Regions from separate parts of the Aeromicrobium sp. PFPM2_SD2 genome, predicted to be linked through region 2. Evidence: predicted binding sites of a transcription regulator. Region 2 holds the regulator's gene; the other holds the start of a gene.

Region 1 (15,709 bases), on a different contig from region 2:
CCGGGGCCTACGGACCCGACTACAAGGGCCCGCGCCCCGAGGGCGTCTGAGCCGGCGGTGACGCGGTGACGCGGTTCGCCTAGCGGCGGGGCGCGTAGCGGCGGGCGACGACGCCGGAGCCCACGTCCTCGGTGCCGACGAGCTCGAGGTCGAGCGGCTCGGACAGTCCGTCCAGGAGGCGGGGCCCGGTCCCGTACACGCGCGGGTGGACGACCAGCTCGTACTCGTCGATCAGGCCCAGCTGCGCCAGCGCCGTCGGCAGCGTCACGCCGCCGGTGCGGAGCTCGTCGACGTCGTCCTTGAGGGCCCGCACCGCGGTGGCGAGGTCACCGCGCACGAGCTCGGAGCTCCAGTCCACGCTCTCGAGCGTGCTGGAGACGACGTACTTGCGTGCCGCGTCCATGACCCGGGCGAACGGCTGGGTCCACTCGGGCATCGCGTCGGACGCCGGAGGCCGCCACGCCTCCTCCATCATCTGGTAGGTGACGCGGCCGAGGAGGAGGGCGTCGGCTCGTGCGAGTCCCTCCATGGCGTGCCGGTGCAGCGCCTCGTCCGCCAGCGCGGACCGATGGTCGACGCAGCCGTCGAGGGTGACGTTGATCGAGTAGAGCAAGCGTCCCATGGCAGGACGGTAGACCGCGCGAGGTGCGTCAGACCGGCTCGAGGACCCGCGGTCGGAGCTTGACGTGGCGCACGTGGCGCAGGGGTCGCTGTTGCGGGTCGATCCTGGGTGGTGGGATCACCTCGACGACGCCGTCCTCGGCCAGCCTTGCCGTCCAGTCGCTGTCGTGCAGGAGATGGTGGTGGGCGAAGCAGAACAGTGCCCCGTTGTCGACGGATGTCTCGCCGCCCTCGCTCCATGGTCTGAGGTGGTGGGCCTCGCACCAGGCCGGTGGTCGGTCGCATCCCTTCCAGGAGCAGCCGCCGTCGCGCTTGGCCAAGGCGATGCGCTGGTTCCGGTCGTGCAACCGGTCGGCACGGCCGAGGTCGAGGAGCTGGGTGTCGCCGTTCAGGACCATCGGCAGGATGTTCGCGTTGCACGCGAGCCTGCGTGCCTGGCTGGCGCTGAGGTCGCAGCCGGTGCTCAGCGTGGCACGGGAGATGCGGTCGGTGAGGTCGTCGTAGTCGAGGTTCACCGTCACGGTGGCGGCCAGTCCGCCGGCCTGCGGGAACGCGTCCTGCGGCAGGTGCTCGATGAGCTCGCAGAACGCCTGGCCCATGCGCCTCGGGTGGTCGAGCCGGCCGATCTCGGTGTCGGAGTGATCGCCGTCCACGTCCCGGAACAGGGCATCGATCCGGCGCGGTGCCGAGAGTCCTTCGAGGACGGTGCGCAGCATGTCGGCCTGGACGTCCGGAAGAGCGCCGCGCACCCAGGTCAGCCCGTCGCCGCGGGGCGTGAACGTCACGTGCGTCTCGTCCCACGCCTGCTTCTCCTGCCGTTCGAGCTGTTCCCCGATCACTTCGTCGGCGGCCAACGGGTCGACGACCTCGACGATCCGATTCGCGAGACGCCGCAGGTCGTCGGCGGCGAACTCCTTGGCGTGGCCGAGCAACGTGGCCTCGGCGTCGTCGTGCTGCTCGGCCACGAACCACTCCGGAAGCCGATCGAGGGCGGTCAGGATGATGCTCGCCTGCTCGGTCGACACCTCACCGGACGCCCAAGCCTCCCGCGTCGCCAGACCCCGGGTCGCGTCGAGACGCGACAGCTTCACGAGCCGCGATGCCTCACGGCGGGCGATCCCGGTCTGATGCGCCAGCCAGGCCACCGTGGTGGCGTTGCCGTCCTCACGCGGAAGCGCCCGGTCCTCAGCGGCCCCGGCCATCCGGGCCGCGGTCTCGGTGAGACTCGCGATCGTCCGCTGGATCTCGACCGTTACAGTCCGCAGCTCCGCGTCCGAGAGCGACCACGCCTCGAGCTCGCGCAGTTCCCCGCGCAACCGCTCCAGCTGGTCGATCAGCATCCGAGACCCCCGTGTCGAACATTTGTTCTATCCTACCTCGGGGGTCCGACAAGAACCACCCGGAATCCCCAGGAATTCAGCGCTTTCTCGGACTGGACGGACCGGTTCCGACCAGCCCAAGAAGCGGCCGCGGGTGAGCCGACGAACCGAGCCGCGACCCACCCCCACCCCGTCGTCATCAGCCCCTCTGCCGACCACGCACCCAAGGCTCCTTCCGACGAGCCCAACGAGCGGGAACCACCGTCGACAACGCGCGGAACCCGCCCCTCCACCACCCCCACGCGACCCGCGCGCCGCGACACCGGACCGCAACGTCCGTGCAACGCGCTTGCTGGCTCGATCCTTGTAGGGTCGGGACAAGAGCCCAGGAGGTGCACGATGAGCGACCAGCAGCAGCCATCCGTCCACGCCCTCGAGCAGGAGGCGGCCCAGCTCCGCGCTGAGGTCGAGCACCTGCGTCACCGTGTCTCGCGCGACAGCGGCACCGACTCGCGCCTGCGCGAGCTGGAGCAGCGCCTGGCCACGACGGCCGCCCAGAACGAGCGCCTCGGCGCCACCCTGCGCGAGGCGCGCGACCAGATCGTCACGCTCAAGGAGGAGGTCGACCGGCTGGCGCAGCCGCCGACCGGGTTCGGCACCTTCCTGCAGGGCAACGACGACGAGACGGTCGACGTGTTCACCGGCGGGCGCAAGCTCCGCGTGAACGTCAGCCCGAACGTCGACCGCGAGGGCCTGCGCAAGGGCCAGGAGGTCATCCTCAACGAGGCGATGAACGTGGTCGCCGCCCTGGAGTTCGAGCAGACCGGCGACGTCGTCATGCTCAAGGAGCTGCTCGCCGACGGCGACCGCGCCCTCGTCCTCGGCAACGCCGACGAGGAGCGCATCGTCCGGCTGGCCGACTCGCTGCGCGACACCAAGCTGCGCGCCGGCGACTCGCTGCTCCTGGACGGCCGCTCGGGCTACGTCTACGAGCGCATCCCCAAGAGCGAGGTCGAGGAGCTCGTGCTCGAGGAGGTGCCCGACGTCGACTACGAGTCGATCGGTGGCCTGCGCGGGCAGATCGACTCGATCAAGGACGCCGTGGAGCTGCCCTACCTGCACCCGGACGTCTTCATCGAGCACGAGCTCAAGCCGCCGAAGGGCGTCCTGCTCTACGGGCCGCCCGGCTGCGGCAAGACGATGATCGCCAAGGCCGTCGCCGCGTCGCTGGCCAAGAAGGTCTCCGAGCGCACGGGGGAGGAGGGTCGCTCCTACTTCCTCAACATCAAGGGCCCCGAGCTGCTCAACAAGTACGTGGGCGAGACCGAGCGGCACATCCGTCTGGTCTTCCAGCGCGCTCGCGAGAAGGCCAGCGAGGGCACGCCGGTCATCGTCTTCTTCGACGAGATGGACTCGCTGTTCCGCACCCGCGGCTCGGGCGTCAGCTCGGACGTGGAGAACACGATCGTGCCGCAGCTGCTGAGCGAGATCGACGGCGTCGAGGGCCTGGAGAACGTCCTGGTCATCGGCGCGTCCAACCGCGAGGACATGATCGACCCGGCGATCCTGCGGCCCGGACGCCTGGACGTGAAGATCAAGATCGAGCGTCCCGACGCCGAGTCCGCGCGCGACATCTTCAGCAAGTACCTGCGCACGTCGCTGCCCCTGCACGCCGACGACCTGGCCGAGTGGGGCGGCGACCGCGAGGCGTGCGTCAACGGGATGATCCAGCGCGTGGTCGAGCACATGTACGCCGAGACCGAGGAGAACCAGTTCCTGGAGGTGACCTACGCCAACGGCGACAAGGAGGTCATGTACTTCAAGGACTTCAACTCCGGCGCGATGATCCAGAACATCGTCGACCGGGCGAAGAAGATGGCGATCAAGGACCTGCTCGACCACGGCGCCAAGGGCCTGCGCGTGCAGCACCTGCTGCAGGCGTGCGTCGACGAGTTCAAGGAGAACGAGGACCTGCCGAACACCACGAACCCGGACGACTGGGCCCGCATCTCGGGCAAGAAGGGCGAGCGGATCGTCTTCATCCGCACGCTCATCTCGGGCAAGGGCGGCAACGAGCCCGGACGCTCGATCGACACCGTCGCGAACACGGGGCAGTACCTCTGAGCACGATCACGCTGCGCGTCGGCGCCTACGACGACCCCGAGGTCGTGGCCATGACGCAGGAGGTCCAGGCCGAGTACGCCGTGCTGTACGGCGGCGACGGCGACACCGCACCCATCGCGGCCGACGAGTTCGTAGCGCCGAACGGGCACTTCGTCGTGGCCGAGGTCGACGGGGAGGCCGCCGCCATGGGCGGGTGGCGCCGCGGCGGACCCGAGCCCGGCGACGCCGAGATCAAGCGCATGTTCGTCCGCACGCGCTTCCGCCGGCGCGGCCTGTCGCGGCTCGTCCTGGCCGAGGTCGAGCGCACCGCCGCCGAGGCCGGCGTCCGTCGACTCGTGCTCGAGACCGGACAGCGCCAGCCCGAGGCGATCGCGCTGTACCGGGCCAGCGGGTACGAGGACGTCCCGCCGTTCGGCTACTACGCGGAGTCGCCCACGAGCGTCCCGCTCGGCAAGCTCCTGCCCCGGGGCTGACCTCGGTTGAACACGTTCAACCGTCTGTCGTACCCTCAAGTTGAACACGTTCAACCGAGGAGGTCCGCATGGCGCGCACGGGAGCGGAGACCCGCGAGCTGCTGGTGACGACGGCGCTGCGGCTGTTCCGCGAGCAGGGCTTCGACGGCACCACGATGCGCGCCATCGCGCGGGAGGCCGGCGTCTCGCTCGGCAACGCGTACCACTACTTCGCGGGCAAGGACGAGCTCGTCCAGGAGCTCTACCGCGTCGTGCAGGTCGAGCACCGCGACGCGACGCTGCCGAGGCTGGTCGCCGGCGCACCCCTGGCCGACAACCTGCGCACCACGCTGCACACCGGACTCGACGTCATGGCTCCGTACCACGCTTTCGGCCAGGCGTTCGTCCGCGTGGCGCTGCCCTCGTCGTCGTCCGCCAGCCCGTTCTCGGCCGAGTCGGCCGGGCCGCGCGAGATGGCGGTGGACCTCATGCGTCACGTCGTGCAGACCTCCGGCACCCGCGTGCCGGCCCGCCTGGCCGGACGGCTGCCCCACCTGCTGTGGCTGGCCTACCTGGGAGTGACGCTCCACTGGGTCAGCGACGGGTCGCCCGACCAGGCCCGGACCCGGCGCCTCGTCGACGGGCTCGCACCGGTCGTGGGCCGTGCCCTGTCCCTCTCGCGCCTGCCCGTCGCCCGCGGGCTCGTGGACGACGTCGTCACCCTGGCCACCGGGCTCGACGAGTCCGGCCGTCCCTCCGAGGAGAAGCGATGAACCGCACCGTCGTCCTGGCCGGAGCCTCCGGCTTCGTCGGTCGTCACCTGGCCGACTTCCACCAGCGAGCCGGTGCCCAGGTGCGCACCGTCGGCCGCGGCCCGACGGCCGACGCCGGCTGGGACGACCCGGACCGGCTCGTCGACGTGCTCGAGGGTGCCGACCTGCTCGTCAACCTCGCCGGGCGGTCGGTGAGCTGCCGCTACACGAAGCGCACCGCGGACGAGATCTTCTCCTCGCGGGTCCAGACCACCGCCGCCCTCGGGCGGGCCCTGGCCCGGTGCGCCGCGCCGCCGGAGCTGTGGGTCAACGCGAGCACCGGCACCATCTACCGCGACGCGCGGGACCGCCCCCAGGACGAGGTCGACGGCGAGATCGGCTCCGGCTTCTCGGTGTCGGTGGCGCAGGCCTGGGAGCGCGCCCTGCTCGACTCGCCCGCGCCCGTCCGCAAGGTCGCGCTGCGGATGTCGATCGTCCTGGGCCCGGGCGGGGGAGCGGTGAACCCGCTCATCGACCTGGCGCGGGTGGGCCTCGGCGGCCGGATGGGCGACGGCGGCCAGGTGTTCAGCTGGGCGCACGTCGACGACGTCGCCGGCGCGATCGAGCACCTGGTCGCGCACCCTGGGATCAGCGGCCCGGTGAACGTCGCCACGGAGGACCACGTCACCAACGCAGCGCTCATGGCCGCGGTGCGGCGGGCGGTCGGACGCCGCCACGGCGTGCCCACCCCGGCGTGGCTGCTCGAGCTCGGCGCCCGGGTCATCCGCACCGAGCCCGAGCTCGTGCTCAAGAGCCGCTGGGTGGACCCGCGGGTGCTGCGCGAGAGCGGGTACGTCTTCGCGCACCCCACGCTCGACGGCGCCCTGGCCGACGTGGTCGACCGGTCGCCACGGGGTCTTCTGCCCGTGCAGCTGGGGTAGTCGCGCCTAGGGTGGGCACATGAGCGTCCGACGGGTGCAGGGCAGCGAGGTGGAGTACGGCATCGCCGTGCAGGGACAGCCGCGCGCCAACCCGATGGTCGTGTCGACGCACCTGGTCAACTCCTACGCCGCCGCGCACGGCCTGACCCGCCGGGCCCGCTGGGACTTCGAGGAGGAGAGCCCGCTGCGCGACGCGCGTGGGTTCGACCTCTCGCGCGACGCCGCCGACCCGACGCAGCTCACCGACGAGGACCTCGGCCTGGCCAACATCATCCTCACCAACGGCGCGCGCCTGTACGTCGACCACGCGCACCCCGAGTACTCCAGCCCCGAGTGCACGAACCCGCTCGACGTGGCCCTGTGGGAGAAGGCCGGCGAGCTCGTCATGGGCCGGGGGGCCGAGCTGGCCGGTCGCATCCCCGGGCAGGCGCCGCTGCTGCTGTACAAGAACAACGTCGACAACAAGGGCGCCTCGTACGGCTCGCACGAGAACTACCTCATGGACCGTCAGGTGCCGTTCGACCGCATCGTGGCCCAGCTGACGCCGTTCTTCGTCTCGCGCCAGGTGGTCACCGGGGCCGGTCGCGTCGGCCGCAAGCAGGACGGCACCGAGAGCGGGTTCCAGCTCAGCCAGCGCGCCGACTACTTCGAGGTCAACGTCGGGCTGGAGACGACGCTCAAGCGGCCGATCATCAACACCCGCGACGAGCCGCACGCCGACGCCCGCAAGTACCGCCGCCTGCACGTCATCATCGGCGACGCGAACCTGTCCGAGACCGCGATCTACCTCAAGCACGGCACCACGTCGCTCGTCCTGGCCATGATCGAGGCCGGCTTCCTGGCCGACGTCCCGATCCTGGCCCGGCCGGTCACCGCGCTGCACGCGATCTCGTACGACCCGACGCTGCGCGTGGCCGTGCCGCTGGAGGACGGCGGCACCGTCACCGCCCTGCAGCTGCAGCGCTACTTCCTGGAGCAGGCGCAGAAGTTCGTCGCGGCCGAGGGCGGCGACGACATGACCGACGACGTGCTGCGCCGCTGGGACGACGTGCTGACCCGGCTCGAGCGCGACCCGATGGAGTGCCGCAGCGAGCTGGACTGGGTGGCGAAGCTGTCGCTGCTCGAGCGCTACCGCGAGCGCGACGGCCTGGACTGGGACCACGCGAAGCTGCACCTGGTCGACCTGCAGTACCACGACCTGCGGCCCGAGAAGGGGCTGTACCACCAGCTCGTCCGCACCGGCCGGATGCAGCGGCTGTTCACCGACGAGCAGGTGCGCGCCGCCGTCCAGGACCCGCCGGAGGACACCCGCGCGTACTTCCGCGGACGGTGCCTGGCCAAGTACTCGCGCGACATCGCCGCCGCGTCGTGGGACTCGGTCGTCTTCGACCTGCCCGGCCACGACTCGCTTCAGCGGGTGCCGACCATGGAGCCCCTGCGCGGCACGCGCGAGCACGTGGGGCAGCTGCTGGACGACTGCGACACCGCCGCCGAGCTGTTCCGCGCCCTCACCGGTCGCTGAGCGAAACGGCTCCGGGGCCGGCGTGGCGCCGCTAGGGTCGGCCGCGTGACCGAGCACTCCGAGACCACCACGTCGCCCCGCCGCGCCTGGCTCCGCCAGGCGTCCGAAGACCTCAGCGAGGTCGACTGGGCCAGCGGCTGGGTGTTCTACGTGCTGGCGGCCCTGATGGGAGCGATGTTCGTCGGCGACGGGTCGATCACCGTCAGCGACGCCACCTTCGGCATCGTCCCGGCGATGGTGACGGGCTGGCTGTGGCACCGTGACCACCTCGGCTGGTCCCTGCTCGTGGGCGCCCTCATGCTTGGTCTCGGCTTCGCGTCCGGGGCAGCGCCGGGCTCCTGGTGATCGACTAGGCCACGAACAGGCAGAACGGGTGCCCGGCCGGGTCGGCGTAGACGTACAGCGCCTCCTCCGGGTCGTCGGACTCGTCGCGCAGCAGCCGCGCACCGAGGCCGAGGATGCGCTCGTGCTCGGCGCGCATCGAGTCCAGGTCGGGCACCGTGAGGTCCAGGTGCAGCTGTTGGGGCACGCCGTCCTGCGGCCACGTCGACTCCGTCAGGCTCGGCACCTGCTGGAAGCAGACGCGGACGCCACCGTCCGGGGGCACCAGGGTCAGCCAGCCGTCGTCGGGGTCGGGCGTGCTGTCGCCGTCGCGGTACTCGTAGCCGAGCAGCTCGCGGTAGAACTCGGCGAGGGCGCTGGTGTCGGTCGTGTCGAGCACGACCTGGCGCAGGGACGCGCGGGCGTTCTGGGTCATGGGGACCACCTCCGCTGCGAGCGTCGCACGGCACGCCGACACCGGCACGCGATCCACCGAGCGCGCCTCCCCGTGCGTACTAGGGTGGCGACATGGCCGAGCAGCAGCACAGGAGCACCCGCAGGAGCACCGAGGACGACGTCCAGTCCGACGTCCCCGAGGTCGACGCCGAGCGCCGCGAGAAGCTCGACGACGACGTGGACGCGATCCTCGACGAGATCGACGACGTGCTGGAGGAGAACGCCGAGGAGTTCGTCCGCAGCTTCGTCCAGAAGGGTGGCGAGTAGATGCTGCCGGAGGAGTACCGCGCCGTCGGCAGCTCTTCGTTCGCAGACTTCCTCGCCTCCCGGGCACCCGACATGCTGCCGGCTGCCCGCTTCAACGGCGTGACCGAGCTCGAGGGCGTCACCCACGGCACGACGATCGTGGCCGCCACCTTCGAGGGCGGCGTCGTCATGGCCGGCGACCGCCGGGCCACGATGGGCAACGTCATCGCCCAGCGCGACATCCAGAAGGTCTTCCCGACCGACGAGTACTCGTGCGTCGGCATCGCCGGCACCGCGGGCATCGCGGTGGAGATGACCCGGCTGTTCCAGGTCGAGCTCGAGCACTACGAGAAGATCGAGGGCGCGACGCTGTCGACCGACGGCAAGGCCAACCGCCTGGCCGCGCTCATCCGCGGCAACCTCGGCATGGCCATGCAGGGCCTGGCCGTCGTGCCGCTGTTCGCCGGCTACGACCTCGACGCCGGCATCGGCCGCATCTTCGCCTTCGACGTCACGGGCAACAAGAACGAGGAGCGCACCTTCCACTCGGTCGGCTCGGGCTCGACGTTCGCTCGTGGCTCGCTGAAGAAGCTGTACCGCCCCGGCATGAGCGAGGCCGACGCCGTCATGGCCGTCGTCCAGGCGCTGTACGACGCCGCCGACGACGACACCGCCACCGGCGGCCCGGACCTCGCGCGGCGCATCTTCCCGCTCGTCTCGGTCATCACCGCCGACGGCTACCGGGCGTGGGACGAGTCGCAGACCGCGGCCGTCGCCGACCAGGTCATCGCGGCGCGCATGAGCGCGCCGGACGGCCCGCACGCCCCGCTGACCTGACGGCCGCCCGACGAGGAGACCTCCCATGACCGCACCGTTCTACGTCTCGCCCGAGCAGCTCATGAAGGACCGGGCGGACTTCGCCCGCAAGGGCATCTCGCGCGGCCGCAGCGTCGTCGTCGTGCAGTACGCCGACGGCATCCTGCTGGTCGCCGAGAACCCGTCCAAGGCGCTGCACAAGATCAGCGAGATCTACGACCACATCGGCTTCGCCGCCGTCGGCCGCTACAACGAGTTCGAGAACCTGCGCATCGCCGGCATCCGCCTGGCCGACGTCCGCGGCTACTCCTACGACCGGCGCGACGTGACCGGGCGCAGCCTGGCCAACGCGTACGCCCAGACGCTCGGCACGATCTTCTCCTCCGGCGCGGAGAAGCCCTACGAGGTGGAGCTGTTCGTCGCCGAGGTCGGGCACGCGCCCGAGGACGACCAGGTCTACCGCCTGACCTACGACGGCTCGGTGGCCGACGTCCAGGGCTATGGCGTCATGGGCGGCCAGAACGAGCTGGTCGAGGCGCACCTGGGGGAGCACTACACCGCCGGGCTCGACCTGGCCGCGGCCCTCCGGCTCGCCGCCGCCGCGCTCGGCGCCGACAGCACCCCCGGCCCGCTCCGTGACCGCCGAGTCGCTGGAGGTGGCCGTGCTCGACCGCACGCGCACGCAGCCGCGCAAGTTCAAGCGCCTGCTCGACGCGCAGGTGGCCGCCGCGCTCCAGGGCTGAGCCCGGCTGAGTCGGGCGTCACGTCCGGCTCAGGAATCGCTGCTCCACGCCGATCGTTCTCCCGCTGGGCCGGTTCGGGCCCGGCAGGCGTATCTCGGGGACGTGGACGATGGGTGCAGGGGTTCTCCAGCGAGCCGTGGGGCTCGTGATCGTGGGCATGGCCGCGCTGGCCGGCGGCCTGCTGTGGCTGCTCGTGGCGGCCGGGGGGCCGCGCGACTGGGACGAGCCCACCACGGGCGTCGTCCTGGGCGCCTGGCACGTGCTCTACGACACCGCGGCGCCGTCCACCCGCGAGCTCGTGGCCGCCGTCGTCGTCGCCGTGCTCGCCGCGGCCGGCGTGGCCCTGCTGGAGAAGCGCATCGCCGACCGGGCCCGCCGATCGGACGACCCGGGCGCCCTGCCGCTGGCGCCGAAGGTCGTCATGGCCGAGACCCGCGGACGCTTCGACGGTCCCGTCACCGTCACCGTGCTGATCCCGGCGCACGACGAGGCCGCGTCCATCGGGCAGACCATCGACTCCCTGCTCGCCCAGTCGCGCCGGCCCGACCGCGTCGTCGTGGTGGCCGACAACTGCTCCGACGCCACCGTCGAGATCGCTCGGGCCCACGGCGCCGAGGTGCGCGAGTCGGTCGACAACGCCGACAAGAAGGCCGGCGCGCTGAACCAGGCGCTGCGCGACCTCGTCCCCGGCCTGGGCGACAACGACACGGTCATGGTCATGGACGCCGACACGGTGCTGGACGACGGCTTCCTGGAGGCGGCCGTGCGGCGGTTCACCGACGACCGCGCGCTCATGGCCGTCGGCGGGCTGTTCCACGGCGACGAGGGCGGGGGACTGATCGGCCAGTTCCAGCGCAACGAGTACATCCGCTACTCCCGCGAGATGGACCGCCGTCGCGGACGGGTGCTCGTCCTGACCGGCACGGCGTCGATCTTCCGGGCCCGGCCTGCGCACCATCGCCGCCAGCCGGGGCCGGACGCTGCCCGGCCGCCCCGGCGACGTGTACGACACCGCCGCCCTGACCGAGGACAACGAGATCACCATCGCGCTCAAGTCGCTGGGCGGCCTCATGATCTCGCCGGCGCAGTGCACCGTCGTCACCGAGATCATGCCGACCTGGTCGGACCTGTGGCGCCAGCGCCTGCGCTGGCAGCGCGGCGCCCTGGAGAACCTGGGCGCCTACGGCGTCACCCCGCAGACCTTCCGGTACTGGTGCCAGCAGCTCGGCATCGGCTACGGCGTCGTGGCGCTGACCGCCTACCTCGTGCTCATCGCCCTCATGCTCGTGTCGCTCGACACGTGGATCTGGTTCCCGTTCTGGATCGGCCTGGGCGCGGTCTTCACGCTCGAGCGGGTGGTCACCGTCTGGCACGGCGGCTGGCGCGCCCGGCTGCTCGCGCTCACCCTGCTGCCCGAGCTGGTCTACGCGAGCTTCCTGAACGTCGTCTACGTCAAGGGCGTCGTCGACATCTCGCTGGGCCGCACGGCGACCTGGAACCACGTCCGGCACGAGCCGGACGCACCGTCCGACCGCGCGCTGGAGGTCGTCGCGTGAGCCCGCTGTCGCAGGGCGTCCTGCTGCCCGAGGCCACCGTGCACACCGGGTGGTTCGCGGTCCTCGCGGCGTTCGTCGCCATCAACACCGTCATGTACGTGGTCCTGGCCGTCGCCAAGACGCTGCCCAAGGTCTACCCCTCGGACTGGGTGGGCTCGCGGGCCCGGCGGGCCGAGTCGCGCAGCATCCACCCCGAGGACCGGGCCGACCCGGACGCGGCGCCGACGTCCCACCGCTGAGATCACCTGGCGCGACCTGGGACGCGGACTAGGGTTCTTGACATGGACCGGCGGATCTTCGGGATCGAGAACGAGTACGGGGTCACCTGCTCGTTCAAGGGTCAGCGCCGTCTGTCGCCCGACGAGGTCGCGCGCTACCTGTTCCGGCGCGTCGTCTCGTGGGGCCGCAGCAGCAACGTCTTCCTCAAGAACGGCGCCCGGCTGTACCTGGACGTCGGCAGCCACCCCGAGTACGCCACCCCCGAGTGCGACGACATCGTCGACCTGGTCACGCACGACCGCGCGGGGGAGCGGATCCTCGAGGGCCTGATGCTCGACGCGCAGAACCGGCTCGCCGAGGACGGCGTCGAGGGCGACATCTACCTGTTCAAGAACAACACCGACTCGGCCGGCAACTCCTACGGCTGCCACGAGAACTACCTCGTCGGCCGGCAGGGCGAGTTCAGCCGCCTGGCCGACGTCCTCATCCCGTTCCTCGTGACCCGGCAGATCATCGTCGGCGCCGGCAAGGTGCAGCAGACGCCGCGCGGCACGATCTACTCGGTCAGCCAGCGGGCCGAGCACATCTGGGAGGGCGTCTCGAGCGCCACCACGCGGTCGCGCCCGATCATCAACACCCGCGACGAGCCGCACGCGGACGCCGAGCGGTACCGCCGCCTGCACGTGATCGTCGGCGACTCGAACATGAGCGAGACGACCACCATGCTCAAGGTCGCCTCGACCGACCTGGTGCTGCGGATGATCGAGGCCGGCGTCCCCATGCGCGACATGACGCTGGAGAACCCGATCCGGGCCATCCGCGAGATCGCCCACGACCTGACCGGACGCCGCAAGGTGCAGCTCGCGAACGGACGCGAGCTGTCCGCGCTGGAGATCCAGGCCGAGTACTTCGCCAAGGCCGCCGACTTCGTCGACCGCACCGGCGTCTCGTCCCCGACCCTGCTGCGGGCCCTGGACCTGTGGGAGCGCACGCTCAAGGCGGTCGAGTCCGAGGACCTGTCGCTCGTCGAGCGCGAGATCGACTGGGTGATCAAGCTGCGCCTGCTCGAGCACTACCGCAGCACCCACGGGCTGGCCTGGTCCGACGCCCGCGTCGCCCAGCTCGACCTGGCCTACCACGACATCCGCCGCGACCGGGGCCTGTTCCACCTGCTCGAGCGGCGCGGCTCGGTCGCCCGGGTCACCCGCGACCTGGACGTCTTCACCGCCAAGAGCGTGCCGCCGCAGACCACGCGCGCCCGGCTGCGCGGGGAGTTCATCAAGCGCGCGCAGGAGCGTCGGCGCGACTTCACCGTCGACTGGGTGCACCTCAAGCTCAACGACCAGGCCCAGCGCACGGTGCTGTGCAAGGACCCGTTCCGGGCCCACGACGAGCGCGTCCAGAAGCTCATCGACGGCATGTGAGGGGCTGCCGGCGACACACAGCCGGCTGTCAGCGTCCTCTTGGGCTTCGTCGCTAGGGTGGGGGAGGTTTCCCGTCCTCTGGAGGTACTTCGTGCGCCGTCTTCTCGCCCTGGCTCTCGGGTCGATGCTCGTCCTGTCCGGCTGCGGCGGTGGTGACGACTCCGGCTCCGAGGCGCTGTCCGACGTCAAGGTCAGCGGCGCGGCCGGCAAGGAGCCGAAGCTCGAGGTCGAGAAGGGCTTCGAGGTCGACACGACCTCCACGAAGGTCATCGAGGAGGGCGACGGCGACGAGCTCAAGGACGGCGACGTCGTCAAGCTCAGCTACGTCGCCTACAACGGGCGCACGGCCAAGGAGGTCGACAACTCCTGGAAGGCCGACCAGCGGCTGGTCGCCACGCTGAAGGAGGGCTCGATCCTCAGCGGCTTCGTCAAGGGCCTCACCGGCCAGAAGGTCGGCAGCCGCGTGCTCGTCGGCATCCCGCCCAAGGACGGCTTCGGCCAGGACAACGCCCAGCTCGACCTGAAGAAGGACGACTCGATGGTGTTCGTCTTCGACGTGCTGCAGAAGCTGCCCACCGAGGCCAGCGGCACCGCGCAGAAGGTGCCGGCCACGGTGCCGGCCGTCCAGCTCGACGCCGACGGCCACCCGAAGGGCTTCAAGGCGACCAAGAAGACGCCCAAGAAGGTCACCAAGCAGGCCGCCTACGTCGCGATCGAGGGCGACGGCCCCAAGGTCGAGGCCAAGCAGACGATCACGATCCACTACACCGGCCAGGTGTACCCGAGCGGCGAGATCTTCGACGAGTCGTGGTCCAAGGGCACGCCGTTCACCAGCACCATCGGCACCGGCCAGCTCATCCCGTGCTGGGACCAGCTGATCGGCCAGACCGTCGGCAGCCGCGTGCTGCTCGTGTGCCCGGCCGACACCGCGTACGGCGACCAGGGCCAGGGCGCCATCAAGCCGGGCGACACGCTGCAGTTCGCAGTGGACGTGCTCGACGCCGACTGACATCCTGCGGTCATGGTGGCGCGCAAGACCGAGCGGTTGATGAACCTGGTCATCGCGCTCCTCGTCTCACGGCAGTACCTCACGAAGGACCGGATCCGTCAGGTGGTCGAGGGCTACCGCGACCAGTCCGGCGAGGCCTTCGACCGCATGTTCGAGCGCGACAAGGACGAGCTGCGCGAGATCGGCATCGTCATCGAGACCGGGTCGTACGACCCGTTGTTCGAGGACGAGGTCGGCTACCGCATCAGCCGCGGCGACTACGAGCTCGGTGACATCGACCTGACGCCCGAGGAGGCCGCCGTGGTGGGCCTGGCCGGACGCGTATGGGAGCACGCCGGGCTGGCGGGGGAGTCGGGCCAGGCGCTGGTCAAGCTCAAGGCCGCCGGCATCGACGTCGACGACCGGGTGCTGTCGATGGTCGAGCCCCGCCTCTCGGCCAACGAGCCGTCGTTCGACGCCGTCTGGGACGCCTCGACCCGGCGCGTGCCGGTGTCCTTCGACTACCAGCGTCCGGGCCAGGAGCCCTCGACGCGGCACGTGCAGCCGTGGGGCGTCCTGTCGTGGCACGGCCGCTGGTACCTGGCCGGCTTCGACGTCGACCGCGACGCCCCGCGCGTCTTCCGGCTCACCCGCGTCGTCGGCGACGTGCGGCTCACCGGCCGCCGGCTCGTACGAGGTGCCGGCCGACCTGGACCTCAAGGCGCTCGCGCACGAGCTGTTCCCCGCCCCTGCGCTGGAGCCCGCCCGCCTGCGGGTGCGCAAGGGCGCGGCAACTCGCTGCGCCGCACCGCGCAGCGCACCACCCCGGTCGACGCCGAGTGGGACGAGGTGCTCGTCTCGTACGCGTCCCCGTGGGAGCTGGCCAGCGAGGCCGCGTCGTTCGGCGCGGACGTCGTGGTGCTCGAGCCCGCCGAGGTGCGCGAGCAGACGATCGCCCGGCTGCGTGCGGCGGCGGGAGTCACCCCGTGAGCGGCGGGTCGTCGCGCGACCAGCTGGCGCGCATGCTCACCCTGGTCCCGTACCTGCAGAGCCGTGACGGCATCCCGGTCAAGCAGGTCGCGGCCGACTTCGGCGTCAGCACCAAGCAGATCGTCAAGGACCTCAACGTGCTGTGGTTCTGCGGCCTGCCGCAGGCGATGCCCGGCGAGATGATCGACGTCGACATGGACGCCCTCGAGCTCGACGGCA
Region 2 (15,709 bases):
CGGGGGCACGCTCGCCGCCTGGGGCGTGGACGTGCGGGCCGGGGGCGACGACCTCGTCCTGCCGCTCGGGCACACCGTCGGCGCCTGGCTGCTGGACGCGGCCGGCTGGACGGGACCGCGCCGCTACACGTCCGCGGTGCCCGAGCTCGAGGCGGGAGTCGCGCTGCTCGTCCTGGCCGACGGCACGGCGACTCGGGACATCACGTCGCCGGGCTACGAGGACGTGCGGGCCGTGCCGTTCGACCACGCGATCGCCGAGGCCCTGGCCGCGGGTGACGCGAAGCGCCTGGCGTCGCTCGACCTCGACGAGGCGACCGAGCTGTGGTGCCACGGCGCCCCCGCGCTGCGTGCGCTGGGCGAGGCGGCCGCTGGTCGTGAGGTCCAGGGCGAGCTCCTCGCGTACGAGGCCCCGTTCGGCGTCGGCTACTTCGTGGCCCGCTGGGACGTCAGCACGTCCTGAGCGGCATCTCCCTGAGCCTGTCGAAGGGCTCGCCGGCGGACAGACGCCAGGGAAGCTGACACGTGCCAGCCACGTCTCCCTGGCATTTGTCGGTCTACCTGGGGCCCCAGGTAGACCGAACCCCGGGCCCCCCGACCTCAGCGGGGGGCGACGCGGCCGTCGGGGCCGTCGCCGCGGTGCTGGTCGCCCAGCCGCTGCACGCCCTGCTTCGCCTTGCCCGCGGCGCCGGTGATGCGCGTGCCGTGCTTGCCCTTGGTGGCGCGGTCGGCGGCCTGGGCCGCCTTGTCGATGGCGCCGTCGATCTTCTCGTGGTGCGTCGACGCAGCCTCGGCGGCGCGGCGCTTGATCTCCGGCGCGTTCCTGGCCAGCTTGCCGAACAGTCCCATGCGATCCTCCGGGGAGAGCGGCGCGGCCCGGCGCCGCGCTGGAGCCCCCACGGTATCTGGGAGGATCCAGCCATGCCTCCCGTCGTCGCCGTCGTCGGCCCCACCGCGTCGGGGAAGTCCGACCTGGCGATCGACCTGGCCGTGCGCCTCGGCGGCGAGATCGTCAACGTGGACGCCTACCAGGTGTACCGCGGCATGGACGTCGGCACCGCCAAGACGCCGGTCGAGGAGCGCCGCGGGGTCCCGCACCACCTCCTCGACGTCCTGGACGTCACCGAGACCGCGTCGGTCGCCGAGTTCCAGCAGATGGCCCGCGCCGCCGTCGCCGACTGCCACGCGCGCGGCGTCGTGCCGGTGCTCGCCGGAGGCTCGGCCCTCTACGTCCGCGCGGTGCTGGACCCGCTGGAGTTCCCCGGCACCGACCCCGAGGTGCGGGCCCGCTGGGACGCCGAGCTCGAGGCCCACGGCCCCGAGCACCTGCACCGCCTGCTCGCCGAGCGCGACCCGGCCGCGGCCGCCCAGATCCTGCCCAGCAACGGGCGCCGCCTGGTGCGGGCGCTCGAGGTGGTCGAGATGACCGGCGCGTTCACCGCGACGATGCCCGGCTACGAGCACGTGTACGACGAGGTCGTCATGGTCGGCCTCGACGTCCCGCGCGACGTCCTCGACGAGCGCATCGCCCGGCGCGTCGACCGCATGTGGGAGCAGGGGCTCGTGGCGGAGGTGCGCTCGCTGCTGCCCGCCGGGCTGGCCGGCTCGCCGACCGCGAGCCGGGCGCTGGGCTACCAGCAGGTGCTCGCCCTCCTGGCCGGTGAGATCACCGAGGACGAGGCTCGCGAGCAGACCGTCACCGGCACGCGGAGGTTCGCCCGCCGCCAGGAGCGCTGGTTCCGCAAGGACCCGCGCATCCGGTGGCTGCCCCACGACGCCGTCGATCTCGGCGCGCGTGCGGAACGGCTCGTAGACTGGAAGGCATGACCTTTTCCTGGGCCAAGGGCCACGGCACCGAGAACGACTTCGTGCTGCTGCCCGACCCCGACGGCACCGTCCACGGCGACCTCGACCCGGCGTTCGTGGCCGCCCTGTGCGACCGCCGCCGCGGTCTCGGGGCCGACGGCGTGCTGCGGGTCGTCCGGACGTCCGCCGTCGGTGATGCCGGCGCCGGCCAGGACGAGGCCGAGTGGTTCATGGACTACCGCAACGCCGACGGCTCGGTCAGCGAGATGTGCGGCAACGGCGTGCGCGTCTTCGCCCGCTACCTGGCCGACCGGGGCCTCGTCGACACCGACCGGCCGCTGCCGATCGGCACGCGCGACGGCATCAAGACGGTGACGTTCGACGCCGACCTGGTCAGCGTCGACATGGGCACGCCCGAGCTGGGCGGCGTCTCGAAGGTCACCGTCGAGGGACGCACCTTCGAGGCCGACGAGGTGCACACCGGCAACCCGCACGCGGTCGCCCAGGTCGCGAGCCTGGACGACGCGGGCACCCTGCTGGTGGAGCCCGAGTACGACCGTTCGGTCTACCCCGACGGCGTCAACATCGAGCTGGTCGTGCGCCGCGGCCCCCAGCACGTGGCGATGCGCGTCCACGAGCGGGGCTCGGGCGAGACCCGCTCCTGCGGCACCGGGGCCTGCGCGGCCGCGGTCGCCAGCATGTCGGCCGACGGCGTCGCGCTGCCGGCCACCTACCGCGTCGACGTCCCCGGCGGACGCCTCGACGTGACCTGGACCCCCGAGGGCCGTGTCGTCCTGACCGGCCCCGCCGAGATCGTCGCCGAGGGCGAGATGGAGTGGCTGCGTGGCTGAGCACGACGAAGAGCTGGGCACCGAGGACCTGGAGCTCGAGGAGCGCAACTCCCTGCGCCGCGTCGGCGGCCTGCGCACCGAGCTCGAGGACATCACCGAGGTCGAGTACCGCCAGCTGCGCCTGGAGCGCGTCGTGCTCGTGGGCGTCTGGACCGAGGGCACGGCCGAGGACGCCGAGAACTCGCTGGCCGAGCTGAAGCTGCTGGCCGAGACGGCCGGCTCGGAGGTGCTCGACGCCCTCCTGCAGCGCCGGCAGAAGCCCGACCCGGCCACCTACATCGGACGCGGCAAGGTCGAGGAGATCAAGGCGGCCGTGCAGGCCACCGGCGCCGACACGATCATCTGCGACGGCGAGCTCGCTCCCAGCCAGATGCGCAACCTCGAGGACCGCACGAACGTCAAGGTCGTCGACCGGGTCGCGCTGATCCTCGACATCTTCGCCCAGCACGCGAAGAGCGCCGAGGGCAAGGCGCAGGTCGAGCTGGCCCAGCTGCAGTACCAGACGCAACGCCTGCGCGGCTGGGGCGGCAACCTGTCGCGCCAGGCCGGTGGACGCGCCGCCGGCGGCGAGGGCATCGGCGGCCGTGGTCCCGGTGAGACGAAGCTCGAGACCGACCGCCGTCGCATCCAGGCCAAGATGGCCAAGCTGCGCCGCGAGCTGGCCGGGCTGCGCACGACCCGCGAGACGAAGCGGGCCAACCGCAAGCGCCGCGAGGTGCCCGCGGTCGTCATCGCCGGCTACACCAACGCCGGCAAGTCGAGCCTGCTCAACCGGCTCACCGGCGCGGGCGTGCTGGTCGAGGACGCGCTGTTCGCCACCCTGGACCCGACCACCCGCCGCAACCAGACGTCCGACGGCCGCGTCTACACGCTGTCGGACACCGTCGGGTTCGTCCGGCACCTGCCGCACCAGCTGGTCGAGGCGTTCCGCTCGACCCTGGAGGAGGTGGCCGACGCCGACCTCGTGCTGCACGTCGTCGACGGCTCGCACCCCGACCCGGCCAGCCAGCTGGCCGCCGTGCGGGCGGTGTTCGCCGACATCGACGCGCTCCAGGTGCCCGAGATCGTGGTCATCAACAAGGCCGACGCCGCCGACCCGCTGGTGGTCAAGCGCATCCTGACCTCCGAGCCGCACGCGGTCGTGGTCAGCGCGCGCACGGGGGAGGGCATCGACGAGCTGCTCGCTGCGATCGAGGCGGACCTGCCGCGTCCGGCCGAGCTGGTCGACGTCGTGCTGCCCTACGACCGGGGCGACCTGCTGGGCCGCATCCACACCGAGGGCGAGATCGAGGCGCTCGAGCACGAGGGCGACGGCACGCACGTCCAGGCCCGCGTCAACCCCGAGCTCGCGCACGCCCTGTCGGCCTACGCGAGGTAGTCGCTCGGTCGACTCAACGCGCCCCGCCTGCCCCGGGGTGTGGACCGTCGCTCGGACCGTCCGCCCGCGGCGACTAGGCTCGTCCTCGTGCCCACCCCCGACGTGAAGACCGTGCTGAAGGCTGCCGTCGACGCGGTCGGCGGGTCCGAGCGTCCCGGGCAGGTGGCCATGGCCGAGGCGGTCGCCGAGTCGCTGCGCGACGGCGAGCACCTGCTCGTCCAGGCCGGCACCGGCACCGGCAAGTCGCTCGGCTACCTCGTGCCGAGCCTGCTGCACGAGGGCCGGGTCGTCGTCGCCACCGCCACGCTCGCGCTGCAGCACCAGCTGGTCGAGCGCGACCTCCCCGCGCTCGCCGAGGCCGCCGCCGCGACGATGGAGACCGTGCCGCGCTACGCCGTGGTCAAGGGCCGTTCGAACTACGCCTGCCTGCACCGCGTGCGCGAGGGCGCGCCGGACGACCAGGGGGTCCTGGTCGACGTGCCCGAGGGGACGCTCGGGTCGGAGGTCGTCGCGCTGCGCGAGTGGGCCGAGGAGGAGTCCTCGGCCAAGGGCGTCGGCGACCGGGACGCCGCGCCGCGTCACTCCGAGCGCGCCTGGCGGGCGGTCAGCGTCAACCACCGCGAGTGCCTGGGCGCGAGCCGCTGCCCCTACTCCGACGAGTGCTTCGCCGAGCGCGCGCGGGCCGACGCCTGGAACGCCCACGTCGTGGTGACGAACCACGCCATGCTGGCGATCGACGCGGTCGACGGCGTGCCGATGCTGCCCGAGCACGACGCCGTCGTGGTCGACGAGGCGCACGAGCTGGCTGCCCGCGTGACGCAGGCGTCCACCGCCGAGCTCGGCCGGTGCTCGTCGAGCGGGCGGCCCGCCGGGCCCGCAGCTACGTCGACGGTCCCGAGGCCGACGACCTCACCGAGGCCTCCGACGCGCTCGCCGAGGCCCTGGCCCACGTCGAGGCCGGACGCATCGACGCCACGCCCGAGCACCTGCAGATGGCGCTGGAGAACGTCCGCGACGCCGCCCGCGCGTGCCTGTCGGCGTTCCCGCGTGAGAAGACGTCGGCCAAGGATGACGAGGCCGATCCCGGCAAGCAGCAGGCGCAGGCCCACGTCACGGAGGTGCGCCGCATCGCCGAGCGCATGGCCGGCAAGGGCGACACCGAGGTGTTGTGGGCCAGCGACGGGCCCGGACGCGGCGGGCCGCAGCTGCACGTGGCGCCGCTGGACGTGGCGTTCAGCCTGCGCGACAAGCTGTTCAGCGCCAAGACCGTCGTGCTCACCAGCGCGACGCTGACCGTGGGCGGCACGTTCGACTCCACCGCCCGCGGGCTGGGTCTGGTGCCGGGCGACGAGGTGCTGCCCTGGCGCAGCCTGGACGTGGGCTCGCCGTTCGACTACGGCCGTCAGGGCGTCCTGTACGTCGCCAAGCACCTGCCGGTGCCCGGCCGCGACGGCCTCGTGGACGCCCAGCTGGACGAGATCGCCGAGCTGGTCGAGGCGGCCGGCGGACGCACCCTCGGGCTGTTCTCGTCGCGCCGCGCGGCCGAGCGGGCGGCCGAGGCCACGCGCGAGCGGCTGCCGGACCTGGAGATCATGTGCCAGGGCGACGCCCAGCTCAGCGACCTGCAGCGCCGCTTCGCCGAGGAGCCGAGCGCCTGTCTGTTCGGCACGCTGAGCCTGTGGCAGGGCGTCGACCTGCCCGGCGACACGCTGCAGCTCGTCCTCATCGACCGCATCCCGTTCCCGCGACCGGACGACCCGCTCATGAGCGCGCGGCAGCGGCTCGTCGAGAAGCGCGGCGGCAACGGGTTCATGTCCGTCGCCGCGACCCACGCCGGGCTGCTGCTCGCCCAGGGCGCCGGCCGCCTGGTGCGCCGCTCGACCGACCGCGGGGTCGTGGCGATCCTCGACCCGCGCATCGCCACGGCACGCTACGGCGGCTTCCTGGCCGCGTCCCTCCCGCCGATGTGGCGCACCACCGACCCGCAGGTCGTCCGCGAGTCGCTGCGCCGCCTCGACGCCTCCGCCCGGCAGGCTGCCACCGCCTGACTAGGCTGGCGCCATGACCTTCCTGGTGACCGGCGGAGCGGGATACATCGGCGCGCACGTGGTGCGGGCCTTCGGTCAGGCGGGCCTGGACGTGGTCGTCGTGGACGACCTCTCCAGCGGGCACCGCGGATTCGTGCCGGAGTCGGTGCCGCTCGTCGACGCGTCCGTGCTCGACACCGCGACGATGACCCGCGTGCTGCGCGAGCACGACGTGCAGGGCGTCGTGCACCTGGCGGCGTTCAAGTACGCCGGCGTCTCGGTCGAGCGTCCGTTGCACACCTACGAGCAGAACGTGCAGGGCACCGCGAGCCTCCTGGCGGCGATGGCCGAGGCCGGGGTGGCGCGGATCGTGTTCTCCTCCAGCGCCGCCGTCTACGGCACGCCCGACGTCGACGTGGTGACCGAGCAGACGCCGACGCTGCCCGAGTCGCCGTACGGCGAGTCCAAGCTCATCGGGGAGTGGCTGCTGCGCGACGTGGCGCGGGTCAGCGACCTGACCCACACGTCGCTGCGGTACTTCAACGTGGTCGGCTCCGCGACGCCGGACCTGTTCGACACCAGCCCGCACAACCTCTTCCCGGTGGTGGTGGACGCGCTGCGCGAGGGCCGTCGTCCGCGCATCAACGGCGTCGACTACCCGACCGCCGACGGCACCTGCGAGCGCGACTACGTGCACGTCGCCGACCTGGCCGAGGCCCACGTCGTGGCCGCGCGCCGGCTGGTCGACGGGGAGCCGCTCGAGCCGGTCTACAACCTGGGCAGCGGCGACGGCGTGTCGGTGCGGCAGATCATGGACGCGTTCGCCGCGGTGACCGGCACGGACGTCGACCCCGAGATCGCTCCGCGTCGCCCCGGCGACCCCGCCCGCATCGTGGCCTCCGGCGAGCTCGCCGCGCGCGACCTGGGCTGGAAGATGCGCCACTCGATCGAGGACATGGTGGCCTCGGCCTGGCAGGCCGCGCGCGCCTGAGCTCAGACGCGGCGCAGGACGGCGGTGACCTTGCCCAGGATCGTGGCGTGGGTGCCGTCGATGGGGGAGTAGTCCGGGTTGTGCGGCAGCAGCCAGACCTTGCCGTCCTTGCGCTGGAACGTCTTGACCGTCGCCTCGCCGTCGAGCATGGCGGCCACGATCTCGCCGTTCTCGGCGACGGGCTGCTGGCGCACCACGACGTAGTCGCCGCTGCAGATCGCCGCGTCGATCATCGAGTCGCCCTGCACCTCGAGCAGGAAGAGCGTGCCGTCGCCGACCAGTGACTTGGGCAGCGGGAAGACGTCCTCGACCCGCTCCTCGGCCAGGATCGGGCCGCCCGCCGCGATCTTGCCGACCATGGGCACGTAGGTGGCGTCGGGACGCTCGTCGCGCGACCCGGTCTCGTCGACGACCTCGTCGGCCTGGGCGACGGCGGGGCGGACGGCGCCGCCCGGCGCGAAGACCTCGAGCGCGCGCGGCCGGTTGGGGTCGCGGCGGATGTAGCCGAGGCGCTCGAGCGACTTGAGCTGGTGGGACACCGAGGAGGTGCTGACCAGGCCGACCGCGGCACCGATCTCGCGCATGCTCGGCGGGTAGCCCCGGTCGCTGATCTGCTCGCGCAGGAACTCCAGCACACGCCGCTGGCGCGGGGTGAGTCCGTGCTCGTCCGCAGGGCCGTCGGGAAGCTCGCGCACCTCGGTGTCATCGCTCATGGGAGGACGGTAGCGCGTCCGGCGGGGCCAGATCAAACATATGTTCGACGGGTCCGAGGGCGTGTCGCGCGCCCGCAGGAGGCAGCGCTTTCCTGGAACGACGGGGTTTTCCGCCCCGTGATCGACGTCACCGTGGAGAAAGTTCGAAAAGATGTTCGATTCGGGGTGGTGCTTGTCGGTGGGGGTCTGTATTGTCAAACACGTGTTCGATCGAACGCCTGTTCGCACCCGAATGACATCCCGTACGCATGGGCGTCCGGTCGAACGCACCTCAGTCAACCGAACCGTCTCACTTCCCCCTCGGAGGCACGCATGACCACCATCTCCTTCCACGCCCCGGTCGCCCGCACGCAGGCCCCGGTCCGCCTGACGACCCGCGGCAAGCTGGTCCTGTTCGTCGCCGCGCTGGCCGCGATGTTCGCCCTCGCGATCGCGCTGGGCTCGACCACGGCCGCGACCTCTGACCAGGGGGTCGCGATCGAGACGACCGAGGTGACGGTGAAACCGGGCCAGACGCTGTGGCAGATCGCCGGCGCGGCGAACCCCGAGGGCGACCAGCGCGAGACGGTCGACCAGATCATGAAGCTGAACGCGCTGGACTCGGCGGCCGGCCTGCAGATCGGTCACAAGCTGGCCGTGCCGGTCTACTCCGAGTGACGTCGCGGACGGGGTGCCGGCCGGCTGGGAAGACGGTCCGGTGCCCCGTCCGTGTCAGGCCGTGCGTGCGGTCCCGGTGGTGAGAGAGAGGCCCTCCAGCGCATAGAGCACGCTGCCGATCGACGACGAGCGGGCGCCCAGGGCGGCCCGCTCGACGCGTACCTGGGCCGCGACGGGGGCCAGGGCGTGGCGACGCAGCCCGTCGCGGACCCCGTCGATGAGGGGGCGCCGGCGTCCGACAGGTCGCCGCCGATCACCAGCAGCTCGGGTCCCAGCACGTTGGCCAACGCGGCCGCCGCGCGTCCGAGGTAGCGCCCGGCGTCCTCGATCAGGCGCTGCGCGCCCGTGTCGCCGGCGTTGGCCAGGGCGACGAACTCGCGCACCGTCAGCTCGGCCCGGATCGGCGCGAACTGCGAGGTCAGGGCCGATCCGCCGACGTAGGCCTCGAGGCACCCGCGGCTGCCGCACCGGCACAGCGGGCCGGTCTCGTCCATGGTCATGTGGCCGAGCTCGCCGGCCGTGCCGATGCCGCCGCGGTAGACCCGGCCGTCCAGCACGAGCCCGCAGCCGACGCCCGACGACAGCTTCAGGTAGGCCATCGACGAGGTGCCACGTCCGGCGCCGACCGCGTGCTCGGCCAGGGCGCCCAGGTTGGCGTCGTTGTCCGCGCGGGTCGGGACGCCGAGCTCCTTCTCGCCGGCCATGGCGGCGTGCACGCCGACCCACCCGGGCAGGATCGAGCCGGAGTCGATGACGCCGTCGGCGCCCAGGGGAGCGGGCAGCCCGATCCCCACGGCGTGCAACGTGCCCGAGTCCGGCTCGGCCTCCCGCAGCCGGTCGAGCATGCGGTGGGCCAGGGCCAGGCCGTCCTCGTGGTCGTGGTCGTTGTCGAGCGACTCCTGCGCCGTGACGAGCACGCGTCCGCCCAGGTCACCGAGGCTCACCTGAACGTGGGAGTGGCCGAAGTCGATGCCGCCGACGAGCCCGGCGCGCGGGAGATCGCGACCGTGGCGCCGCGGCGCCCGGCCCCCCCGGTGGTGGTCAGCAGGCCGGCCGCGACGAGGTCCTTCACGATGCTGGACACGGTCGCCGGGGCCAGCCCGGTGTCGCGCGCGATGTCGGCCTGGCTCAGCTCCTGGTGCTGACGCAGCGCCCGGACCACACGGGTCTCGTTCGCAGCGCGCAGGGAGGAGGCAGTGCCCGGGGACGACATGTGCGTCACTGTGAGGTATCCCACCAGTTGTCGTCAAGGTCCGAAGACAAAAGTGGTCGCCGTGCCGTTACTGTCTGGATTTGTCTTCGTTACTTGACGACAACGTTGTGACGTATGACACTGCTCGTGTCTCGCCCTGCGCGAGTGAAGGAAATCCGCGACGGCCCCCGCCGTCCACAACCTGGAGGAACGCGTGAACCGACTCACCCGCGCAGCCGTGATGGCTGTGGCTGCTGGCACCTCCCTCGCGGCGCTCGCCGCGTGTGGCGCCAACGACAGTGACGAGGGATCGGGCGGCGGTGGCGAGGGCGGCAAGACCATCGCCCTGCTCCTGCCCGAGACCAAGACGACCCGCTACGAGGCCTTCGACAAGCCGCTGTTCGAGGCGAAGGTCAAGGAGCTGTGCGACGACTGCAAGGTCAACTACCTCAACGCCGACCAGGACGCGTCGAAGCAGCAGGACCAGGCCCAGTCGGCGCTCACCGCCGGCGCCTCGGTGCTCGTGCTCGACCCGGTCGACGGCAAGGCCGCCGAGGGCATCGTGAAGTCGGCGCAGTCGTCCGACGTCCCGGTCATCTCCTACGACCGCTTCATCACCAACGCCGACTACTACGTCTCGTTCAACAACGAGCGCGTGGGCGAGCTGCAGGGTGAGGCCATCGTCGAGGCCACCGGCGACAAGGGCGACATCCTGATGCTCAACGGCTCGCCGACCGACCCGAACGCCGCCGACTTCAAGAAGGGCGCGCACAGCGTCATCGACAAGTCCGGCCTCGAGGTCGTCGCCGATACGACAACCCCGACTGGAGCCCGGAGAACGCCCAGGAGTTCACCAGCACCCAGCTGAGCAAGATCGACGCGGCCTCGCTGGCCGGCGTCTACGCCGCCAACGACGGCCAGGCCGGTGGCGTCTTCGCCGCCCTGCGTGCCGACGGCGTCACCAAGATGCCGCCGATCGTCGGCCAGGACGCCGAGCTCGCCGCCATCCAGCGCATCGTGGCCGGTCAGCAGTACATGACCGTCTACAAGCCGATCAAGGTGGAGGCCGAGAAGGCCGCCGAGCTGGCCGTGGCCGTCGCCAACGGTGACGAGGTCACCGACACCACGGACTTCCGTGGCGTCCCGTCCTACATCCTCGACCCGATCAAGGTCACCAAGGAGAACATCAAGGACACGGTCGTCGCCGACAAGTTCTACAGCGTCGACGACATCTGCACCGGCGAGTACGCGAGCGCGTGCTCCGGGGCCGGCCTGAGCTGAGTCCCGTCTCGAGGGGGCAGCCCGACCCGGGCTGCCCCCTCGAGCCATGCACCACCCTCCCTCCCTCACACAGAAGGTCTCTGTCATGACCACCACCCCAGCCCCGGTGCTGTCCCTCAAGGGCATCGGCAAGCGGTTCGGCGCCGTGCAGGCGCTCGCGGACGTCGACTTCGACGTCCGACCCGGCGAGGTCGTCGCCCTGGTCGGCGACAACGGCGCCGGCAAGTCGACGCTCGTCAAGATCATGTCCGGCGTCTACCAGCCCGACGAGGGCGAGATCGTCTTCGACGGCAGGACGGTGAACATCCCCGGCCCGAAGGCGGCCCAGGAGCTCGGCATCGCGACCGTGTTCCAGGACCTCGCGCTGGCCGACAACCTCGACGTCGTCGCCAACCTCTACCTCGGTCAGGAGCTCGCCTCCGGCGGCACCCTCGACGAGGTCGAGATGGAGAAGAACAGCTGGGCCCTGCTGCGCCAGCTCTCGGCCAAGATCCCCTCGGTGCGCATCCCGATCGCGTCGCTGTCCGGCGGCCAGCGCCAGACCGTCGCCATCGCGCGCAGCCTGGTGGGCAACCCCAAGGTCGTCATGCTCGACGAGCCGACCGCCGCGCTGGGCGTCGCCCAGACCGCCGAGGTGCTCAACCTGGTCGAGCGCCTGCGCGAGAACGGCCTCGGCGTCGTGCTCATCACCCACAACATGGCCGACGTCCAGGCCGTGGCCGACCGCATCTACGTCCTGCGTCTGGGCCGCAACGGTGCGGAGTTCCACATCGACGACGTCTCGACCGACAAGCTCGTCGCCGCGATCACCGGCGCGTCCGACAACGCGGTGTCGCTGCGCGCCCGCCGCACCACGACCCCGAAGGGAGCCGAGGCATGAGCTTCGCCGACAAGACCGACGAGCGCCTCGTCGAGGACTCCTCGCCCAAGGCTCTGCTGTCCGGCTTCGTCCGCCGGATGAAGTCCGGTGACCTGGGCATGGTCCCGGTCATCGTGGGCCTCATCATCATCTGGATCGTCTTCTACGCCCAGAACGAGCGCTTCCTGTCCTCGCGCAACCTGGTCGAGCTGCTGCTCTCGTCCGCGGCGACCGGCATGATCTCGGTCGGCGTCATCCTCGTGCTGCTGCTCGGCGAGATCGACCTGTCGGTCGGCTCGGTCAGCGGCCTGGGCGGCTCGATCATGGCCGTGCTGATGGTCTACCACGGGTGGGCGCTGGTGCCGGCGATCGCCGTCGCGCTGGCCGCCGGCCTGGCGATCGGCGTGCTGTACGGCCTGCTGTTCACCCGCTTCGGTGTCCCGAGCTTCGTCATCACCCTGGCCGGCCTGCTGGCCTTCCTGGGCCTGCAGCTGGTCGTCCTGGGCTCCAACGGCACGGTGAACCTGCCCAGCGACTCCTGGCTGATCGAGTTCGCGAACTTCAAGTTCCTGTCGCCGCTGGCGTCGTACGTCCTGGCCGTCCTGGCCGGCGTGGCGTACTTCCTCGGCCGGTTCCGCACCATCAGCAAGCGCCGCGCGGCGAACCTGTCCGCTCCCTCGGTGCTCAGCGTCGCCATCCGCGCCGCCCTCATCGTCGCCGGCCTGGCCTTCGCCGCGTCGTACCTGAACGTCGACCGCGGCATCGGCTGGATGCCGCTGCTGTGGATCCTGGTGATCGTCCTGATGGACCAGGTGATCCGCAAGACCCGCTGGGGTCGTCACGTCTTCGCCGTCGGCGGCAACGAGGAGGCCTCGCGCCGCTCGGGCATCCGGGTCAACTGGATCTACGTGTCGGTGTTCGCGCTGACGTCGTTCTTCGCGACGTTCGGCGGCGTGCTGGCCGCGGCCCGTCTGCAGTCGGTGGCCCAGTCCAGCGGCGGCGGCGACACCAACCTCATGGCGATCGCCGCGGCGGTCATCGGCGGCGTCAGCCTCTTCGGCGGTCGTGGCTCGATGTACGCGGCGCTGTTCGGCATGCTCGTGCTGCAGTCGATCACCAGCGGCCTGAACCTCGTCGGCGTGGACGCCGAGGTGCGCTACATGGTCACCGGTGCGGTGCTGCTGCTCGCGGTCACCATCGACTCGCTGTCGCGCCGGGCGCGTCGCAGCAGCGGACGCGGCTAGCCGCTCCCGCCACACAGACCACGGCGGCGGTCGCGACCCGAGGGAGGGGGCGACCGCGCCGTGCTGCGTGCGGGGGAGGGTGACCGTCAGTCGGCGGCCTCGCTGGCCGCGACGGCCGCGGTGATCTCGCCGTCGGCCTCGGCGGTCGAGAGCTGACCGCCGGCGTTCTCGAGGTGGGCGCGGACGAACCAGTGGAACAGCTCCAGCTGGCGGGCCTGGGCGATGATGAGGTCCTCGGTCATCGGGTCGATGTCCGAGACCGCCTCCTGCGCCTTGCGGTGGTCGGCGATGAGGCCCTGGTAGACCTCGTCGAGCGCGCCCAGGTGCTCGTTCGTGGTGCCGCGGCCGATCGAGTAGTCGTCCCACGTGCGGCCCGCGACGATGGCGCTCGGCGTGCCCTGGGGGGCGACGCCCAGCGTGGCGATGCGCTCGGCGGTCTCGTCGACCATCGCGCGGACCTCGTCGACGTGGGGGTCGATCATCTCGTGCACGGCGATGAAGTGCGGACCCACGACGTTCCAGTGGACGTGCTTGAGGGTCAGCTGCAGGTCGTTCAGCGCGTTGAGACGGTCCTGGAGGATGCCGGCGACCTTCTGGCCCTCGGCCGTGGTCAGACCCGGGACGGTGTACTGGGGAGTGTCGGTAGCCATGTCCCTCAACCTAGCCAGGGCCTCGGGCGTCGCAACCCGAGTCAGGAGCCGGTGACGGGGCCCACGTCGTGGCGCCGGACGAACGTCCGCTCGCGCGCCGCCTGCTCGGGCGAGACCGCCTTGCTCCACAGCCACCCCTGGCCCAGCCGGCAGCCGTGCTCGCGCAGGACGGCCGCGTGGGCCTCGGTCTCGACGCCCTCGGCCACCAGCGCCAGGTCCAGGGTGCGGGCCAGCTGCAGCACCGAGGCGACGATCGCCAGCGAGTGCTGGTCGTCGGTCACGCCGGCCACGAACCCGCGGTCGATCTTGAGCATCGTCACCGGCAGGTCGCGCAGGTAGGCCAGCGAGCTGTAGCCGGTGCCGAAGTCGTCCACGGCCAGCTGGAAGTGCTGGGTGCGCAGCCGGTTGAGCAGCGCGATGGCGACCTCGGGGTCGGCCATGATCGCGCTCTCGGTGAGCTCCAGCACGACCTGGCGCGGGTCCAGGCCGTGGTGGGCGGCGCGCTCGATGACGTACGCGTCGAGCGTCTCGTCGGCCAGGCTGCGTCCGGAGAGGTTGACCGCGACGTACGCGTCCGGGGGCAGCACGCCCTCGGCCCGCATGCGCGCCACGTCGGCGAACGAGCGCTCCAGCGCCCGGCGGTCCAGGTGCGGGGCCAGGCCCAGGGACTCGGCCAGGTCGATGAACCGCTGCGCCGGCACGGGTCCGTGCTCGGGGTGGTTCCAGCGCGAGAGCGCCTCGACGCCCACGACGCGTCCGTCGGCCAGGTCGACGACCGGCTGGTAGGCCATCTCGATCTCGTCGGCGGCGAGCGCGGCGCGCAGGTCCGCCCCGAGCACGTAGCGCTCGCGGCTGTGGTGCTCGAGCGCGGCGTCGAAGACCCGCAGACGTCCGCGTCCGGCGGTCTTGGCCGCGTACATCGCGGTGTCGGCGTAGCGCAGCAGGTCCTCGGCCGAGCCGGCCGGCGAGAGCGCGATGCCGATCGAGCCGCCGATGGTGATGTGCGCGTCGTCGACCACGTACGGCTCCTGCAGGGCCTCCAGGGCGCGGGTGGCGACGGCTCGTGCGCCCGTCTCGTCGGTGTCCTGCAGCAGGAGACGAACTCGTCGCCGCCGAAGCGGGCGACCGTGTCGTGGACGCCGGCGATAGACGCCAGCCGGTGCGCGACCGCCACCAGCACCTCGTCGCCGACGCCGTGCCCGCGGGCGTCGTTGACGTCCTTGAACAGGTCGAGGTCGACGAACAGCACGGCGACCCCCTCCTGGCGCCGCTCGAGCGCGTCCTCGATGCGGTCCATGAGCAGGGATCGGTTCGGCAGCCCGGTCAGCGCGTCGTGCTGGGCGGCATGCCAGAGCTCGGCCTCGATGCGCCGGGTCTCGGTGATGTCGGAGACCATCGCCAACGAGCCCTCGGCGGCGCCGTCGGCCGACCGCATGGGGCTGGCCGCGATGCGCAGCCGGCGCAAGCGTCCGTCCGGGTGGCGGTAGGCGACCTCGTAGCGCTCGGACCCGCGGGCCTCGCGCTCGGTGAGCCGCGGGAGCGTCATGCGCGCGGTCTCGGCGTCCATGTAGTCCCACACCGGCGCGGCGTACAGCTGCTCCAGCGAGAAGCCGACCAGCGAGGCGAGCCGCGCGTTGGCGTAGAGGGTGCGGCCGTCGTGCGCGATGACCCAGATGCCCTCGTCGGCGAGGTCGGCGATCATCCGGTGTCGCGCCTCGCTGCGCTCCAGGGCCTCCTGCGCCTCCATCTCGTCGGTGACGTCGCGCATGGTCGAGACGATGCCGCCGATGGGCGTGTCGGTGAGGTTCGTGGACGTCTGCTCGAGCCAGACGACCTCGCCGTCGTCGCGCACCGCACGGAAGCGGAACGTCAAGGTGGACTCGGTGGTCGTGATGCGGCGCCAGGCGTCGCGCACCAGCCCGGCGTCGTCGGGGTGGGCGAACTGAGCGACGTCGGCGATCCGCCCGCCGAGCTGGTAGTGGTCCAGCCGCGGCGCGTTGGGCGAGGTGTAGAGGATGTCGAGGTCGGGCGTCACGATGGCGATGAGCTGGTCGCCGCGCTCG

The links. The regulator LexA, encoded in region 2, represses DNA repair genes until DNA is damaged. The targets are predictions, from matches to a motif close to TCGAACANNTGTTCGA.
Region 1: the regulator LexA is predicted to act here: its motif matches at 1,976-1,991, upstream of AC2W7G_RS01825 (HNH endonuclease signature motif containing protein).

Annotation. Positions count from the first base shown of each region.
Region 1 is NZ_JBNFNZ010000011.1:2,001-17,709, reverse strand. It holds gene AC2W7G_RS01835 (hypothetical protein) at 1-50, shown strand, start outside; gene AC2W7G_RS01830 (dihydrofolate reductase family protein) at 80-622, opposite strand; gene AC2W7G_RS01825 (HNH endonuclease signature motif containing protein) at 651-1,961, opposite strand; gene arc (proteasome ATPase) at 2,340-4,064, shown strand; gene AC2W7G_RS01815 (GNAT family N-acetyltransferase) at 4,115-4,537, shown strand; gene AC2W7G_RS01810 (TetR/AcrR family transcriptional regulator) at 4,606-5,289, shown strand; gene AC2W7G_RS01805 (TIGR01777 family oxidoreductase) at 5,286-6,209, shown strand; gene dop (depupylase/deamidase Dop) at 6,229-7,731, shown strand; gene AC2W7G_RS01795 (hypothetical protein) at 7,777-8,076, shown strand; gene AC2W7G_RS01790 (VOC family protein) at 8,081-8,488, opposite strand; gene AC2W7G_RS01785 (ubiquitin-like protein Pup) at 8,581-8,775, shown strand; gene prcB (proteasome subunit beta) at 8,776-9,591, shown strand; gene prcA (proteasome subunit alpha) at 9,617-10,462, shown strand; partial or broken gene AC2W7G_RS01770 (glycosyltransferase family 2 protein) at 10,423-11,205, shown strand; gene AC2W7G_RS01765 (glycosyltransferase family 2 protein) at 11,315-11,869, shown strand; gene AC2W7G_RS01760 (hypothetical protein) at 11,866-12,108, shown strand; gene pafA (Pup--protein ligase) at 12,151-13,512, shown strand; gene AC2W7G_RS01750 (FKBP-type peptidyl-prolyl cis-trans isomerase) at 13,604-14,521, shown strand; gene AC2W7G_RS01745 (helix-turn-helix transcriptional regulator) at 14,534-15,490, shown strand; gene AC2W7G_RS01740 (helix-turn-helix transcriptional regulator) at 15,373-15,709, shown strand, end outside.
Region 2 is NZ_JBNFNZ010000002.1:13,054-28,762, forward strand. It holds gene AC2W7G_RS00560 (class III extradiol ring-cleavage dioxygenase family protein) at 1-460, shown strand, start outside; gene AC2W7G_RS00565 (antitoxin) at 598-846, opposite strand; gene miaA (tRNA (adenosine(37)-N6)-dimethylallyltransferase MiaA) at 919-1,824, shown strand; gene dapF (diaminopimelate epimerase) at 1,821-2,654, shown strand; gene hflX (GTPase HflX) at 2,647-4,032, shown strand; partial or broken gene AC2W7G_RS00585 (ATP-dependent DNA helicase) at 4,120-6,080, shown strand; gene galE (UDP-glucose 4-epimerase GalE) at 6,094-7,050, shown strand; gene lexA (transcriptional repressor LexA) at 7,053-7,763, opposite strand; gene AC2W7G_RS00600 (LysM peptidoglycan-binding domain-containing protein) at 8,076-8,420, shown strand; gene AC2W7G_RS00605 (ROK family protein) at 8,408-9,364, opposite strand; gene AC2W7G_RS00610 (MarR family transcriptional regulator) at 9,361-9,582, opposite strand; partial or broken gene AC2W7G_RS00615 (sugar ABC transporter substrate-binding protein) at 9,854-10,893, shown strand; gene AC2W7G_RS00620 (ATP-binding cassette domain-containing protein) at 10,979-11,773, shown strand; gene AC2W7G_RS00625 (sugar ABC transporter permease) at 11,770-12,996, shown strand; gene AC2W7G_RS00630 (Dps family protein) at 13,083-13,646, opposite strand; gene AC2W7G_RS00635 (EAL domain-containing protein) at 13,688-15,709, opposite strand, start outside.